2 linked regions of the Agarilytica rhodophyticola genome follow. The protein of the gene in region 1 interacts with the protein of each later gene in a pairwise test. Links are inferred from orthologs where the notes say so. Each region holds a gene or a part of one and is shown in the gene's direction. Other genes may lie near its edges. The genes, in order: BVC89_RS08585 and rho.

Region 1 (8,621 bases):
TCGTGGTAGGGATTGTGGGATGCACTAATTACGAAGCCTGCACAGGCCTGAAAAGTTCGCGTGAGGTAAGCAACAGCAGGCGTTGGCATTGGCCCTAGCAATACTACATCGACACCGGCACTAATAAGCCCCGCCTGAAGAGCAGACTCGAACATATAGCCGGATATTCTTGTATCTTTACCGATCAATACCTTACAAGGCTCATCATCTTCTCTATGCCGGTTAAGTACTTGGCCAACCGCCCAGCCAAACTGTAAAAAAAACTCTGGGGTAATAGCCCCCTCTCCTACACGTCCTCGTATACCATCTGTGCCAAAATACTTGCGAGCCATTAATCTTCCTTTTGTAAATTCAAAATTTTAAACATATTAATTATATCGATAGTTTCTGCAACATCGTGCACACGTAAAATATTGGCACCATAGTGTAAAGCGTATTGCGCGAGAGCTAAGCTACCTGCTAAACGTTCTTCCACCTCTCGCCCCAATAGACGCCCTAAAATTGATTTGCGGGAAAGACCAACCAATATGGGAAAGCCACCTAGCTTAAAAGCTGACAGCTGCTTAAGTAACGCAATATTGTGTGCATCTGTTTTGCCGAAACCAAAACCAGGATCAAGTAAAATGTGTGACTTATCGATTCCCGCTTGCAGGCATGCCGATGCGCGCGCTTGCAAAAAACCGGCAACTTCCGTCACTACATCCCCATAGGATGGCGTATCTTGCATATTTTGCGGCTGGCCCTGCATGTGCATCAAACAAACAGGTACACGGGATTCTTTTGCAGCAGCTAAAGCCCCTTCGTGCTGCAAGGCTCGAACATCATTAATCAAACCTGCCCCTAAAGCAACACCAGCCGCTATAACCTCAGGCCTGCTGGTATCTAGGGAAACAACCACATCAAAGCGCTGACAAATGGCCTCAACAACGGGTAACACCCGCGTCATTTCTTCTTCAACGCCGACTTTCTCGGCACCGGGTCGAGTGGATTCGCCGCCTATATCAATAAAACGCGCACCCGCATCTACCATTTTTTCAGCTTGTCGCAAAGCAGGGGAAATATCATTGCCATTACGAAAGTATTCACCACCATCGTAAAAGGAATCAGGGGTTACATTCAAAATACCCATCACTTGAGGCGTGCTCAAGTCAACACAGTGACGACCGAATTGTATTTGCATATAGACGAGAGAAAAATGAAAGGCTCTAAAACCAAATCAGATTTGGTTTTAGAGCTCAAATTTTTTAATGTTCGCTGGCAGGTTTGCCGATGGAAGGTTTGCTATCAGAAGTTTTTGAATTGCCGCCCTTTTCAGAGTTGCCTCCAAAATCACCGAAGTCATTGTTATGCCAATCGCGGGGAGGACGCACTTTACGACGAGCCATAAGGTCATCGACCTGCTCGGCATCGATAGTTTCATACTCCATCAACGCATCTTTCATAGCTTCAAGAATATCGCGATTTTCTTCGAGAATTTGTTTTGCTTTGGCATAGGTAGCATCGATGATGCTGCGCACCTCTTCATCAATTTGATTAGAAGTCTGGCCAGAATACTGTGGCGCTCCCATACCAGGGTATGCCCCCTCATCTTCACCATAATGCAAAGGCCCCAGCTTCTCAGACAGCCCCCACTTGGTCACCATGTTACGAGCAATATTTGTTGCTCGCTCAATATCGTTAGAAGCACCGGTAGTAACGCCATCAAAACCCAGGGTCATCTCTTCAGCAATACGGCCACCAAACAATGAGCAAAGATTAGACTCCAAGCCACGCTTGCTATGGCTGTACTTATCTTCCTCCGGCAAGAATTGCGTCACACCTAAGGCACGGCCACGGGGAATAATACTGACTTTATGTACTGGATCATGTTCTGGAACAATGCGGCCAACAATGGCATGACCAGCTTCATGATACGCCGTATTCTCTTTCTCTTTTTCACTCATCACCATGGACTTGCGCTCTGCTCCCATAAGGATTTTATCGCGCGCTTTCTCAAATTCTTCCATAGTCACTAGACGCTTGTTAGCGCGAGCAGCAAACAAAGCAGCTTCGTTCACAAGGTTGGCCAAGTCAGCACCAGAAAAGCCTGGGGTACCACGGCCAATAATGGAAGCTTGAACTTTATCGTCCATAGGTACTTTGCGCATATGGACTTTCAATATCTGCTCACGACCACGTATATCAGGTAGGCCAACAAATACCTGCCTATCAAAACGGCCTGGACGCAGAAGTGCTTTATCAAGTACATCGGGACGGTTAGTAGCGGCGATAACAATCACCCCTTCGGAACCTTCAAAACCATCCATTTCAACCAGCAGCTGGTTCAATGTCTGTTCGCGCTCATCATGACCACCGCCGTGACCACCGCCACGATGACGGCCAACAGCATCGATCTCATCAATGAAGATAATACAAGGCGACTGCTTTTTAGCCTGGTCAAACATGTCGCGCACTCTCGACGCACCCACACCGACAAACATTTCAACAAAATCGGAACCAGAGATTGAGAAGAAAGGCACTTTCGCCTCACCAGCAATGGCTTTGGCTAGCAAAGTCTTACCTGTTCCTGGAGGACCAGACATAAGAACGCCACGTGGAATTTGTCCACCAAGGCGCTGGAACTTGGAAGGGTCGCGCAAGTATTCAACTAACTCTTGCACTTCTTCTTTGGCTTCATCCACACCAGCAACGTCAGCGAAGGTAGTTTTTACTTGATCTTCTCCTAACAACTTCGCTTTACTCTTAGCGAAGCTCATAGGGCCACCACGGCCGCCGGCACCACCTTGCATTTGGCGCATAAAGAATATAAACACTGCGATGAAAAGAAGAATCGGGAAGCTCGCAACTAACAGCTGTTGCCACAAACTAGTTTGCTCAGGCTTAGCTCCGATGACTTCTACGTTGTTTTCAATCAAATCATCCATAAGCTCAAGGTCAGGCAAACTGGGTTTGACTACCGAGAAGGATTTGCCATCTTGACGAATACCGCGGATGTACATGCCGTCTACGACGATCTCTTTTATCTGCCGATCTTGTACTTCGTGGACGAATTCTGAGTATGAAAGCTCATCTCGAGGCTTTGTCTCACTAAAGTTCTGAAAAACGGAGAATAAAACAACCGCAATCACTAACCAAAGTACTAAATTTTTTGCCATATCGTTCAAGGATTTTCCTCCCCAACCTTTAAATCTAAGACTACTGCCATACGCCTATTATTGATACCCTTGCGTTATATAGTATAGCCCTTGAATGCATGTTTAATTCACGCTTACAACCGCGAACAGCGATTACCCTTTATACCCTTTTGCTACCACATAAACTTCACGAGAACGAGCCCTAGATGCATCGGGTTTGCGAATAACGACCTTATTAAAGCTTTGTCGACAATCTTTCATAAACTCATCAAAGCCCTCACCCTGAAATACTTTGGCGACAAAATCACCTCGGGGTTTCAGCACTTTGTTTGCCATATCCAATGCCAATTCTACAAGATACATGGACTGCGGCTGGTCAATTTCAGCTATACCACTCATATTGGGGGCCATATCCGAAATTACAAGATCCGCCAAATCTTCTTGCATTGCCGCCAACAACTGGTCAAGTACATCCTCTTCGGTAAAATCACCCTGAATAAAGTCTACGCCAGCAATAGGGTCCATGGAAAGAATATCTGAAGCTAAGACCTTACCACGATCGCCCACATATTCCATGGCCACTTGCGACCAACCACCAGGAGCTGCGCCTAAATCCACAACCGTCATACCCGGTTTAAACAAACGGTCTTTTTTGTGCAGCTCGTGTAGCTTATAACTCGCCCTAGAGCGATAGCCATCAACTTGAGATGATTTGACATAATTATCGCTAAAATGTTCATGCAACCAGCTTTTACTGGTCTTAGATCGTGACATGTAACTCTAACTCACCTAAATTTTATATTTAGTCACTATATTATGCCCAAATTGGCTCCCAAAATAGCGCTATAGCCGGGGAACTATAAATTGGCATAAAGAAAAACATGCTATTTTAGTGCTGAGTAAGGCGCTCATTGCCGCGCATAGTGGGCCTATGAGCAAAATGAGCAACGCCACGCAGCGGTAAAATAGTCGATTTTATTATGCTAATTTATAGTACGTCAGCTATTTAGGGTACAATATTACAGGGGAACCTCTGATTAAGTCCAAAATTTCTCTAAACAAGCTACATTGAATAACGATGCACTGCGAGATAAATACTCTGAAGTCTGATCGCTTGTTCTCGCGGTTTCTCTGTATATTTTTTACAGCCCGCCATTAAAATGCTCATATAGAAATAATGAGGAAAATCTAACAGCAAGGTTATTTCCATAAGCGTAAAGCAAATAACACTAGGTATATTAGTTACATGTCTATGTCTAACGAAAGTAAAAAACATTACCGCCTTATCGGCCACAATTTAAAACCCGTTGTCACTGTGGCAGGCAAAGGCTTAACAGATAGCGTCGTCGCAGAAATTGATCGCGCTCTAGGAGATCACGAACTTATTAAAGCAAAGATTGCTATAACAGATCGAGATATTCGCAAACAGGTCGTGGCAGAAATCTGCAATCAACTTAACGCTGAGAATGTGCAGGAAATAGGCAAGGTGGTCTTGCTATTTCGAGCCTCAGACAAGCCCACACTGAAGACTTCTAATATCCGTCAATAAAGTAACTACTCACATCTTCACAGCAGGTCGAAACTTGAAATAATTGTGAAAGCCGATGTTTTACATCTCACTGCGCATTGCATGAGCGCTCGACTCATTGAATACTTTAGGCTAAAGGGGAGACTTGAATAAATTTAGCAGTTCATCAATTTTCCCCAGCATACATTAGAAAGTAGCTTGCAAGGTATATCGAAGCGTAATGCCCATATGATAAAAAGTATCCGTTTAAAGTTATGGCTTACGCTTTTTGTAACACTAGTACTGAGTTTGGGTCTACTGCTAAGCCTTACTTACTTTAGTATTAAGCAGAGGTTTATGGATTATGCAACTAGCCAGATTCTGGAGCGTTTGCGCCCTCTACAGCAGGCCGTGATCGTTGTATATGAAGATAAAGAGTCCTTATCCTCATTTATCGACACACCTTCGCGCTGGAACCGACTACGCGATAGAACTTATCGTCAATATCTCAAAGATCAAAATCGTCGCTCATCAGCACCACTGGGCCCGCAACAAGACTGGAGCGAGCGAGAGTCCATAGAGAAAAAGCTACAACCCAACCAGCGTGCATTTTTTCAGCATCTGGTGCTCTACGACAGCAAAAAGCAACTTATTGCTGGAAGAGCCAAGCGTGGTGCAAACTATGTCTTCCAAGAAATCTCCTATAAAGACCGCAAGATCGCCTTTATTGGCTATATCAAACCGAAGGCGTTTTTGCGCTCAGTAGATAAACTATTTGTCGATCAACAAGTCAAAACCTTTGCCTTGTTGAGTGTTTTGATGATATTCGCTGCGCTGTTAGTAACACTATTTGTATCCCGTTGGCTGGTGGTACCTTTGTCTATGCTGTCTCGCAACGCTAAGCGTGTGGCAGGCGGGGATTTTTCTGTGCGCATGAATTTTAGGACTGATGACGAACTTGGCAAACTTTGTCAAAACTTCGATGATATGACCCAGTCCTTGGAAAAAAATGAAATTACACGCAAACAATGGGTAGCAGACATCTCCCACGAAATGAGGACACCTTTGTCTGTGCTTAAAGCCCAAATAGAAGCCATGGAAGATGGTATAAGAAAGCCGACTAATGAAAATTTTCAACTGCTGCGACGTAAAGTAGACTCACTGTCATTTATTATCGATGACTTATATGAATTATCCCTGGCAGACCTGGGCGCACTCCAACTACAAAAAGAAGCAATGGATATCACACTTGCCTTAACAGAAGTGGTGGATGAGTTCAGAGAAAAGCTTACTCACAAAGAACTCCGTCTAGTCACGGATTTTCCTGCCGTACCTGTTGTCATTAATGCTGATAAAAAACGAATTAAACAGTTAATCACTAATTTGGTGGAAAATAGCTATCGCTATACCGACACCGCAGGTGAAATAAAAATTAAGCTGGCAAATGACGAACAACAAGCCACCCTCAGCATTGAAGATAGTGCTCCTGGTGTGCCTGAAGATGCTATCGCCCATATTTTTGACCGCTTATACCGGGTAGAAGGGTCACGCAATAGAGATACCGGTGGCGCGGGTCTCGGTCTGAGTATCTGCCGAGGCATTGTAGAATCACATGGCGGCTCCATCGAAGCAGAAAAATCTGCTCTTGGTGGCCTAAAACAAATAATAAGCTTTCCCCATACCTTATGACCAATACCAAACTTGTATTAATCGTTGAAGATGAGCCAGATCTGGCAAGCTTACTTGCGCAATACGTTTCGAACGCAGGCTACACGGCTCACATCATAAGTAACGGGCTTGAAGTAGAGCCCTGGCTTGAACAGAACCAAGCCCATTTAATTGTGCTAGATTTAATGCTTCCCGGAAAAGGCGGCTTGGATATTTGTAAGAGTATTCGCAAGAGCAAGCAAACGCCTATTATTATGACCACAGCCAAAGTGGAAGAGATTGACCGACTATTGGGACTAGAATTAGGGGCAGACGATTATATTTGTAAGCCTTACAGCCCGCGCGAGGTCGTCGCCAGAATAAAAACTGTGCTTAGAAGAATCGAGCAGACTGGCGATACTGTGGCTCAAGCTGACACTGGTGTGGATATCATGATTGACCAGGATCGCTTGCGCATTATTATTAGAGGCGTTGTACTGGAGTTAACACAAATCGAGCTCAATCTCTTTAAATTACTTTACGATGAACCTGGACGGATTTTTTCCCGTCAACATATCCTTGATAATATTTATCACGACTATCGTATTGTCAGCGATAGGACTGTTGACAGTCATATTAAGAAATTAAGGAAAAAGCTACATGATACTCATCCTAGCAGCGATCTAATTAAATCCATCTACGGTGTTGGCTATAAATTTGAACCCGATTTTTCAGAGCAATAAGCATGTTAAAAATAAAACCATCACTATATCTTTTAGCGAGCTTCTCCATTTGGCTAAGCGGTTGCGCGTCACCCAAGATTGATTTAGAAGACACCGTATTCTTAACCAAAATTACTAATACTGGTCTCAAGCATTTTGAAGTGGGGCTGAAACGGGCCAGGCCTGAAAAAAAGGCACTTACAAATAAAGATGTCAGAAGGCAACGTCGTCAAGAGTCGCGTATTAACCCATCAAAGATAACATCCGTGCTTATCGACGCAGCTAATCGCCATATTGAACAAAATGGTTATTGCACGACAGATTACTGGATATTGGATACCAATATTTATAGCTCAAATATCACTCTTCGCGGAGAGTGTAATGAGCCGGCTTCATCACAAGATCGAGCTCAATATCCCGATACCATCAAACGTTGGTAATCGTCATAATCTGTGCACATTTATACGTTAGAGTAGCAGCAATGAGGGAATTGAAATAATCCAGAGCAATAACTTTTGATAACGGAGCCATAGATACTATGAGAAATACTATGAGACGCTTTATCGTTCCTTGCCTACTCGCCGCTTCAGCGACAACATTTGCGATTGCTTCAGCAAAGTTTAATACCTCCTCGACAAGTATTGGCTACATTGATAGGCAGATTCTCGACAATATAGAGTTAGATGATGATAGACAGCAAGAACTGCGCGCGATACTGGAGGAAAACCATCAGCGCCAACGCGCAATTTTATTGGAAATGAGAGAAAAGTCTAAGCTGTCCCGAAATATGCAAATGCAACAGCTGGCAGAGCTGCTGAGTGAAGAAGAGTTAAATGAATTAGTTAGCATTAGAGATAACTTACAGCAAGAACGTCGCAATAAAAGAAAAAGTAATAAAAACTTTAGCTTTTAAGTAAAAAGTAAATCTAAATAAAATACGTTAAGCACGTACAATATGATATTCACTATCGCTTAAAGGAGAGGTGACCACAGCATGCAAACGACGGCTCACTTCTCTTGCCACATTCATCATCAACATACCAAAAAGTTCTTTATTAGTGTTCACAATATCCATCAAACACGTGCGTGAAATGACAAGTAACTCACAATCCTCTACGACCATGGTCGTACCTAGCTGGGGCTGAATACCAACCACTGCGGATTCACCAAAACAATCACCAGCAATATAATTAATGGAAGCAAGGCTGTTATCATCGCGACGAAGATCCATCCGAATTTTGCCTTTGAGAACAACATAGACATTACACGGTAAGTGACCTTGCTGAAAAATAACTTCACCTTCTTCAGCATTCAGCCTTTTGGTATGGGGTAGAATAGCCTTAATTTGCTGGCTGCTAAGCCCACCAAACAATGATATTTTATCTAGTACCTGGTCAATATCGACCTGCACATCCCAGGAGCTTTGATCCACTTGCTCTGCCAACATAATATCTCCACCAAATAAACCTTACTAAATTTCATTAAAGTTTCAGCAACGTTATGTGTTAATACTTTTTAGTGTTAATACCTTAACTTTTGACCTTTAAAAATTAAGTTCGTTTTATTTTTAAATCGAATACTCATATACTTTTCAGTATCAATGAGCATGAA
Region 2 (8,654 bases), 1.6 Mb from region 1 along the record:
GAAGTGGTTCAACCTTTTGGTTTACATCCCGCTTTACTATAGATGTTGTCGAGGTAGAAAAAAACCCTATAAGCTGTAGCTTAGCCTTGTCTGGAAAGAAATTACTAGCAATAAATTTATCGGATATTATGCTTCACGGACTACGCCAACACGCGCCTAGTTGGAATTTAGCATTTACAAGTATTGAAGAATTACCAAATAGCCCTGATAGTTTAGTAAAGGGAAATCATGCTCTTTATGATTTTGTGTTAATTGACCATAATCCACAAAATTCAGATGGCTTTGATATCGCAAAACGTATTCAGAGTATTAACGCATACTATTCAATCCCCATAATGTTAATAACAAGCCAACAGGCTTCATCTTTCTCCCAATCACAGCTTTACTCTGTATCGTCAATCATACCCCGGCCTATCGCCATTCAAAATTTAAAGCACACTTTGATATCTCAGGGGTACGGTACGCAGTTGAACCCACTTATGTCTCAGATTTCTGAGAAACCAAATCATTCCGCTCTAAGTGTGCTCGTAGCAGAAGATAATGCAGTTAATCGAATGGTAATTGAAGGACTACTTGGGAAATTTGAAATAAAGCCAGACTTTGCAGAAAACGGCCATGAAGCAGTAAAAATATTTTTATCGAATGAAAAATCCTACGATTTAATTTTGATGGATTGCGAAATGCCTGAGATGGACGGTTTTGATGCAACCATAAAAATTCGCGAAGAAGAAAAGAACCAAGCCATAGCAGCAACACCGATAATAGCGCTTACGGCACATGTGGAAGCTTCACACCGACAAAGGGTTTTCGAATGCGGTATGAATCATTTTTTAAGTAAACCTGTAACCCTTGATAAATTGAATGAAGCATTGGCATCAGTAGGATTAGGAAATAAAGATACAAGCGTTTTTTAACGCTAGTCAGCCTGAGACCAAAAGTAGATTAGTCACTACCTTACAACTAGTGACTAATCTCTTAAGGACTTAACGTCTGCGAAAAGCGTGGTATTTTTCTACCCAATTTAACAAAGTTTGTGGTGCATTAGCTCGTTTCCAATTACCTGCCGCGTATTTATTCGCTTCGCTCCAAGTAGGGTAACTGTGAATGGTTCCCAGAATACTATTGAGTCCTTTTTTATTTTTCATCGCAGCTACAAACTCGGTAATAATTTCACCACTATGGGAGCCCACAATTGTTGCACCTAAGATCCGATCCTTGCCTTTTTGCATCAATACTTTAACCATGCCTTTGTTTTCACCATCAGCTATTGCACGATCTAGTTCATCAAGGTCGTATTTTACAACATCATAATCCACCCCAGCACTTATCAAGTCATTTTCGGCTGCCCCGACGTGAGCCACTTCAGGATCAGTGAAAATTACCCAAGGAATCGTACTGTAGTCTGTCTTAAACTTCTTAAAGCCACCAAATAATGCATTCACACTTGCATACCACGCTTGATGACTTGCCGTATGAGTAAACTGATAAGGACCTGCCACATCACCACACGCTAAAATACCTTCCACACTGGTACGCATATACTCATCGACTTTTACTGTGCCATTAGGGTTGAGCTCAACACCTAGCTCTTGCAAACCAAAACCTTGAGTATTGGGTTTTCGACCCACCGCGATTAATACTTTATCAAACTCTATAGTTTCTTCTTGTCCATCTTTCTCAACAATAGCTTGGCCTTCTGAGAAGCGTTTTAAACCCGCACCTAATTTAAGTTGAATATTTTCTTCAACAAATGCGTTTTGAACATAGCTAGACACATCATTGTCAGCTCTCGGCAACAATTTATCGGCCATATCTACAACGGTGACATTGGCTCCTAAGCGCGAAAATGCTTGCGCCAATTCGCAACCGATAGGCCCACCACCAACCACTAGCAAACGCTTTGGCAGTTCTTTTAGTTGCCATAAATTATCGGAAGTTAAATAATCTATAGTGTCTAAACCAGGAATAGGAGGGACAGCAGGCCCTGCACCAGTAGCAACAATAATATGACGAGTAGTCAGCTCCCGATCACCTACTACAACTTTGTTTGGCGAAAGAATTTTGGCTTCCCCCTGAATACAATTTACACCAAGGCTAGTGTAACGTTCGACAGAATCATGTGGCTCAATTTCTTTGATAACTTCATGCACTCTCGCCATCACTGCGGCGAAATCTACTTGGACATTATCGACATGAACACCATAGCGATTAGCATGTTTCGCTTGGTGGCACGCTTTGGCCGCACGAATCAGTGCTTTACTTGGAACGCACCCAGTATTGAGGCAATCACCACCCATGTGGGCTTTTTCAATAAGGAAGACTTTTGCTTTCACTGCCGCAGCAATATAGGCACTGACCAAACCGCCACTACCAGCACCAATCACAACGAGATTAGCATCGTATTTATTCGAGTTTTTAGGCATCTGATGACTGATTAAATATTTTAGTTTTGTTCATAATTAGCTTAACTACAAATGGGAATGCAATTAGAGCCGCGAAGGATAAAATAATTTCTGGCTGAAATATTTCAAAAAAAGAAATGTTTTCAACCCTACCTAAACTAGCACCGGCATTTACGTATATCATCGTAGCTGGCAACATTCCCAGTTGACTGACGAGATAAAATGTTGGGGCCTTGATTTTAGTTAAGCCAAAAACAAGATTAATAACGAAAAAAGGAATAGGGGGAATAAGTCGCATTGAGAATAAATAAAGCGCTCCATCTTTTTCTACACCTTTATTTACTTTCTCCAGAGCACTTGCAAAACGCTTTTGTACCCACTCCTGTAAAAGAGACCTGGAGATAAGCATCCCAATAGTGGCACCTAGAGAACTGGCAAAAGATACAATAAGTACTCCGTACCAAAGGCCAAACACGGCACCGGCAACAAGAGATAAAGGCCCAGCTCCGGGCAAACTTAAACTAGCCACAATAAAATACAAAAAGGCAAACGCTAAACCAGCTTGCAAAGGTTCTTCGGCTACCCACGCGGTTAAGCTATCGAGCGCCAAGTATTGCTTTAGGTCGAAGCCTATAAATATGGAAACCACAACAGCGATTCCCATAATTAATAATAATCGTTTTTTCATTACTATTCCTGTTATCTATCCACAACATGATAGCTGCTGTGATATGCATACATATACCATTCTATGTTTGATCAGTTCCCTAGGACGTCACTTTTTTATCTCAGAACTTTCACCCCGTGCCATTCACCTTATACTAGTTATAACTGTAGTTACTTTTAGTAATTAGGCCTCATCCTCTGGCTACATTTGTTAATTGCCTTACATAAAAACTTGGGTTGATGAAGTGAGATTCGTCCGGATTTACCTATGAGCAAACACAGCTTGCAATAGCAGTATGAACACTAGCCAATCAAATAGTTTTGCTGAAAAAAACATCAGCAGGCCATAGCTTTCAGTTAAAAGGAAGAGTCCCAATGAAATCTGCAATATTGAAGTAATACCTGTCATAAACTACAAGGTATAATCGATCCTAGAAAGCCTCAACATGTTGAAGAAGCGGAAACCCTGGTAATGACAGAGATAGAAACCCCTAATGAGCAAACCGTAGAACCTGTTAAAGAGCCAATCGCGCTGGACAATCCGGCGTACTATATAAATCGAGAAGTAAGCAACCTAGCATTTAACCAGCGGGTTCTCGCCCAAGCAACAGCTGCAGAGCATCCTCTTCTGGAACGTCTCAAATTTCTTTTAATTTTTAGCTCAAATCTCGACGAGTTTTTCGAGATACGGGTCGCCGGCCTCATGCAAAGTATTAAATATGAGCGCGAGAGCATCGGCCCTGATGGTCAACATCCAAGAGAGGTTTTGCGAGAAATAAGCGAGCAGTGCCATAAAGTAGTAGATTCCCAGTACCAGATTTTGAATGACATTTTGATTCCTGAGCTTGCCCGCGAAAATATCTACTTTCTGAGGCGCAGAGACTGGACCGCTGAACAGTACGAATGGATAGAAGAGTACATCAACTGTAACGTGTTACCGATCATCAGCCCAATCGGCATCGACCCCGCTCATCCTTTTCCTCGCTTAGTAAACAAAAGTCTAAATTTTATTATCGAACTTGAAGGTAATGACGCCTTTGGCCGCGACCTTAACTACGCAGTAGTGCCAGCGCCTCGCTCTTTACCAAGGCTGATTGAGTTACCGCCTGAGTTGGGAGGTGAGGGCCACAATATTGTCTTCTTATCTTCAATGATTCATGCCCATGCAGATCGGCTGTTCCCTGGCATGAAAATTCGCGGTTGCTACCAGTTTCGGATTACACGTAATGCCGACCTGGATGTTGATGTGGAAGGTATCGCGGATCTTGCTCGTGCTTTACGCGGCGAGTTACATTCTCGTCGTTTCGGCACTGCGGTACGCCTCGAAGTGGCCGATAACTGTCCGAAAGAAACGACCGACTTTTTGCTCAAAGAGGTGGGCCTTACTGAGCAAGAACTATATCGGGTAAATGGCCCTGTGAACATCAAACGCTTGTTCAGTCTACTTTCCATGGTGAATAAGCCGGAGCTTCTATACCCCCCGTTTACCCCTAAAATGCCTAAGGGATTAAGCCGCAAAGATAATATTTTTGATGCTGTATCCCGCAAAGATTATTTACTACTTCACCCTTTTGAATCGTTTACTCCTGTTATTCAGCTGTTAAGACAAGCCGCTAACGATCCCAATGTAGTAGCGATTAAGCAAACGCTTTATCGCTCCGGGGGTACCAATTCCTCAATCGTCGATGCGCTTGTTGACGCTGCACGTAATGGCAAGGAAGTTACTGTTGTTGTGGAACTCAGAGCACGCTTTGACGAAGAGGAAAATCTTGAGCTCGCCAGCCGCTTACAGGAAGCAGGTGTAGTTGTAGTCTATGGCGTCGTAGGCTATAAAACACATGCCAAAATGATATTGATCGTGCGCAGGGAGGGAGATAATCTCAAGCGCTATGTACACTTGGGAACAGGTAATTACCATAGTGGTAATGCACGTTTGTATACCGATTACTCATATTTAACTGCCGACGAAGTTATGGGTGAAGACGTGCACAGAGTCTTCCAGCAGCTCACAGGTATGGGTAAAACCGAGCGAATGGATAAGGTTTTGCATGCTCCATTTACGCTTAAAAGACAGTTACTGAAGCTTATTGATGGAGAAATTAAGGCTACGGCTGAAGGCCAACAAGGAAGAATTATTTTAAAATGTAATGGTTTAACTGAACCAAAAGTTATCCAAGCCCTCTATAAAGCTTCTCAAGCAGGTGTTCAAATAGACTTATTGATTCGAGGGATGTGTTGCTTACGCCCCGGAATAGAGGGTGTCTCAGAGAATATACGTGTATTCTCGACAATAGGACGTTTTTTAGAGCACACCCGTGTGTATTATTTTGAGAATGCCCGAGAAAAAATTTATTGCGCCAGTGCCGACTTAATGGAACGTAATCTTACACGTCGTGTAGAGACTGCTTTTCCGATCACTTCGGCAGAGCTAGTGCAACGAGTACATAATGAGCTGCTACTCTATATAGAGGACTCAAGGCAGCGATGGTGTTTGGATAAAAATGGTATTTATACCCAGGTAGAACAGGGTATTTCGGCGCCAACACAGTCTCAGTTACTCGCACAACTTTCAAGTTAGCGGCTACATGAGCTCTGTCGAGTGCTACCATTTATCACAAAATACTCAATAAGCATTGAAACATAAAAATCAGGCCTTATATTCTAGTTAGATATTTGGCCGCTTATGATCAGAGTCTCGACGCAATGCTTATTAAGATATTGTCACAGACTCTGAGTGTCCTTATTATTGGCCACATTGACATTTATTAGGTTCGGAGAAAAATTATGAGTGATGCGATCGTACACGTCAGCGATGCCAGCTTTGATGAAGATGTATTAGGTAGCGAAGGCCCCGTATTAGTGGACTTTTGGGCAGCTTGGTGTGGTCCTTGCAAAATGATCGCACCAGTGCTGAATGAACTGGCTAAGGAATATGAAGGCAAGATTAAGATTTGCAAAATGGATGTGGATGCGCACAAAGAAACACCAGCTAAGTTCAATATTCGCGGTATTCCAACCCTTATGATATTTAAAGGTGGCAACGCTGAAGGAACGAAAGTAGGTGCCTTGTCAAAAGCTCAACTTAAAGATTTCATAGACGCTAGTTTGTAAATTAATGTCCATCAATGGATCATAATTCTGAATCTATATCAAGAATGTGATCCTTGATACTTTGCACTAACATAAATTTGTGGCTATACTACATATATCTAGCGGTCGAGCACTTCCGTTTTACCTTCCTTTATTGTCTTTATATACCCCGACTTAAAACAAATTGGTATTCGGAACGTTTGAAGCGTATACAGTCAACAGCTAAAACAATAAATAGCTTTCCTTTGCGCCTTTTTTAATTTTTCGATCGAACAGTTTTGCATAATAAAATTCAAACCCCCAACAATTAACTTTTACCAAGCGTTCGCGTAAGAACTGCCGACATCCACGGAAACCTCAATTCGTATGAATCTCACCGACCTCAAAACAAAACCCATTGAAGAGCTTATCCAAATCGCAAAAGAAATGGGGATGGAAAACCTGGCGCGTTCTCGCAAACAGGATGTAATTTTTAACATCTTGAAAAAACATGCACGCAGCGGTGAAGACATATACGGCGATGGGGTATTGGAAATATTACAAGACGGTTTTGGTTTCCTGAGGTCTGCCGACTCGTCCTATCTTGCAGGCCCAGACGATATCTATGTATCACCTAGCCAAATCAGGCGATTCAACCTTCGCACTGGTGATAGCATTGCGGGGAAAATAAGACCACCTAAAGAAGGTGAACGTTACTTCGCGATGCTTAAGGTAAGCGAAATTAATTTCGACAAGCCTGAAAGCTCTCGTAACAAAATTCTCTTTGAAAACCTTACACCCCTATTCCCCAATGAGCGCATTGTTCTCGAATCAGGCAATGGCTCCTCAGAAGATCTTACCGGTCGTATCATCGATCTCACATCACCTATCGGTAAAGGCCAGCGTGGTCTTATTGTTGCACCACCGAAGGCAGGTAAGACAATAATGATGCAAAACATTGCACAGGCAATTACACGTAATAATCCAGAGTGCCACTTAATTGTTTTACTTATTGATGAGCGTCCTGAAGAAGTAACAGAAATGCAACGTTCCGTGCGTGGAGAGGTTGTTGCTTCAACATTCGATGAACCACCGTCGCGTCATGTTCAAGTAGCAGAGATGGTTATTGAACGAGCAAAAAGACTATCAGAGCATAAAAAAGATGTAGTTATTTTGCTCGACTCGATTACTCGTCTAGCACGCGCTTACAACACTGTTGTTCCTTCATCAGGCAAGGTATTAACCGGTGGTGTTGATGCCCACGCACTGGAAAGACCCAAAAGATTTTTTGGAGCAGCGCGAAATATTGAAGAAGGTGGAAGCCTTTCAATTATAGCAACTGCACTTATTGATACCGGCTCTAAGATGGACGAAGTTATTTACGAAGAGTTTAAGGGAACTGGTAATATGGAATTACACCTGGATAGAAAGATTGCGGAAAAACGTGTTTATCCAGCAATCAATATTCGACGTTCAGGTACCCGTCGCGAAGATTTGTTAATGAAAGAAGACGAATTACAACGTATTTGGATCTTACGCAAGTTATTACATGATATGGAAGATACTGCGGCGACAGAATTTTTATTAGACAGGCTTAAAGACTTCAAAACCAACATTGAGTTTTTCCTATCAATGAAATCTAAATAGTCATGCTCAATGCAATTTAAAGATCTGAGAGATTTTATTGCTCTTTTGGAAAAAAAAGGGCAATTGAAACGCATAAGTCACGCGGTTAATTGCCATCTTGAAATTACCGAAATATCTGACCGCACTTTAAGAGCAAAAGGGCCAGCACTCCTTTTTGAAAATGTAGTGGGTCACGATATTCCTGTACTTGCTAACCTTTTTGGCACACCAGAGCGTGTGGCTCTGGGAATGGGGCAAGAGAGTACAGAAGCGCTGCGTGAAGTGGGCGAACTGCTCGCTTTTTTAAAAGAACCTGAACCACCAAAAGGACTGAAAGACGCTTGGAACAAAATGCCCATATTCAAGCGCGTCCTTACCATGTCACCAAAAGAAGTTAAGAACGCCCCTTGTCAGGAGGTTATTCTTGAACAAGAGGCGGTAGATCTCAATAGCATTCCTATACAAACATGCTGGCCTGGCGATGCTGGGCCATTAGTCACATGGCCTCTAGTCGTAACTAGAGGCCCCAGTAAAGAAAGGCAAAATCTGGGTATTTACCGCATGCAGGTTATTGCCAAAAATAAACTGATTATGCGCTGGCTAAGTCATCGCGGCGGCGCGCTAGACTTCAAAGAATGGCAACAACATTATCCTGGTGAGAAATTTCCAGTATCAATAGCACTTGGGGCGGATCCCGCGACAATATTAGGTGCTGTTACTCCTGTACCTGATACATTGAGTGAGTATGCATTTGCAGGTTTATTGCGTAACAGTAAAACAGAAGTGACAAAAAGCATAGGGAATTCTTTGCAAGTCCCAGCAACTGCAGAATTTATTCTAGAAGGCACAATTGATCCCTCTGAAATGGCTAACGAAGGCCCATTTGGTGAC

The links.
Region 2: the proteins of BVC89_RS08585 (region 1) and rho interact in binary tests that used the Escherichia coli proteins (3 or more experiments, as listed by UniProt). The link is inferred for Agarilytica rhodophyticola from one-to-one orthologs.

What each region holds. Positions count from the first base shown.
Region 1 is NZ_CP020038.1:2,021,375-2,029,995, reverse strand. What follows is about bases 3,070-6,031. They hold BVC89_RS08585 (YhbY family RNA-binding protein), read left to right. Parts: upstream 3,070-4,380; coding sequence 4,381-4,683; downstream 4,684-6,031. Other genes in these bases: BVC89_RS08580 (ATP-binding protein), read left to right, coding at 4,999-6,031; rlmE (23S rRNA (uridine(2552)-2'-O)-methyltransferase RlmE), read right to left, coding at 3,288-3,908; ftsH (ATP-dependent zinc metalloprotease FtsH), read right to left, coding at 3,070-3,155. Outside these bases: glmM (phosphoglucosamine mutase), read right to left, coding at 1-332; folP (dihydropteroate synthase), read right to left, coding at 332-1,180; more of ftsH, read right to left, coding at 1,245-3,069; more of BVC89_RS08580, read left to right, coding at 6,032-6,330; BVC89_RS08575 (response regulator), read left to right, coding at 6,327-7,031; BVC89_RS08570 (hypothetical protein), read left to right, coding at 7,034-7,450; BVC89_RS08565 (hypothetical protein), read left to right, coding at 7,549-7,923; BVC89_RS08560 (cyclic nucleotide-binding domain-containing protein), read right to left, coding at 7,951-8,457.
Region 2 is NZ_CP020038.1:387,811-396,464, reverse strand. What follows is about bases 5,660-8,654. They hold rho (transcription termination factor Rho), read left to right. Parts: upstream 5,660-6,524; coding sequence 6,525-7,784; downstream 7,785-8,654. Other genes in these bases: ubiD (4-hydroxy-3-polyprenylbenzoate decarboxylase), read left to right, coding at 7,794-8,654; trxA (thioredoxin TrxA), read left to right, coding at 5,853-6,179. Outside these bases: BVC89_RS01670 (response regulator), read left to right, coding at 1-914; lpdA (dihydrolipoyl dehydrogenase), read right to left, coding at 984-2,423; BVC89_RS30250 (TVP38/TMEM64 family protein), read right to left, coding at 2,416-3,090; ppk1 (polyphosphate kinase 1), read left to right, coding at 3,541-5,646. UniProt on the Escherichia coli protein: Facilitates transcription termination by a mechanism that involves Rho binding to the nascent RNA, activation of Rho's RNA-dependent ATPase activity, and release of the mRNA from the DNA template.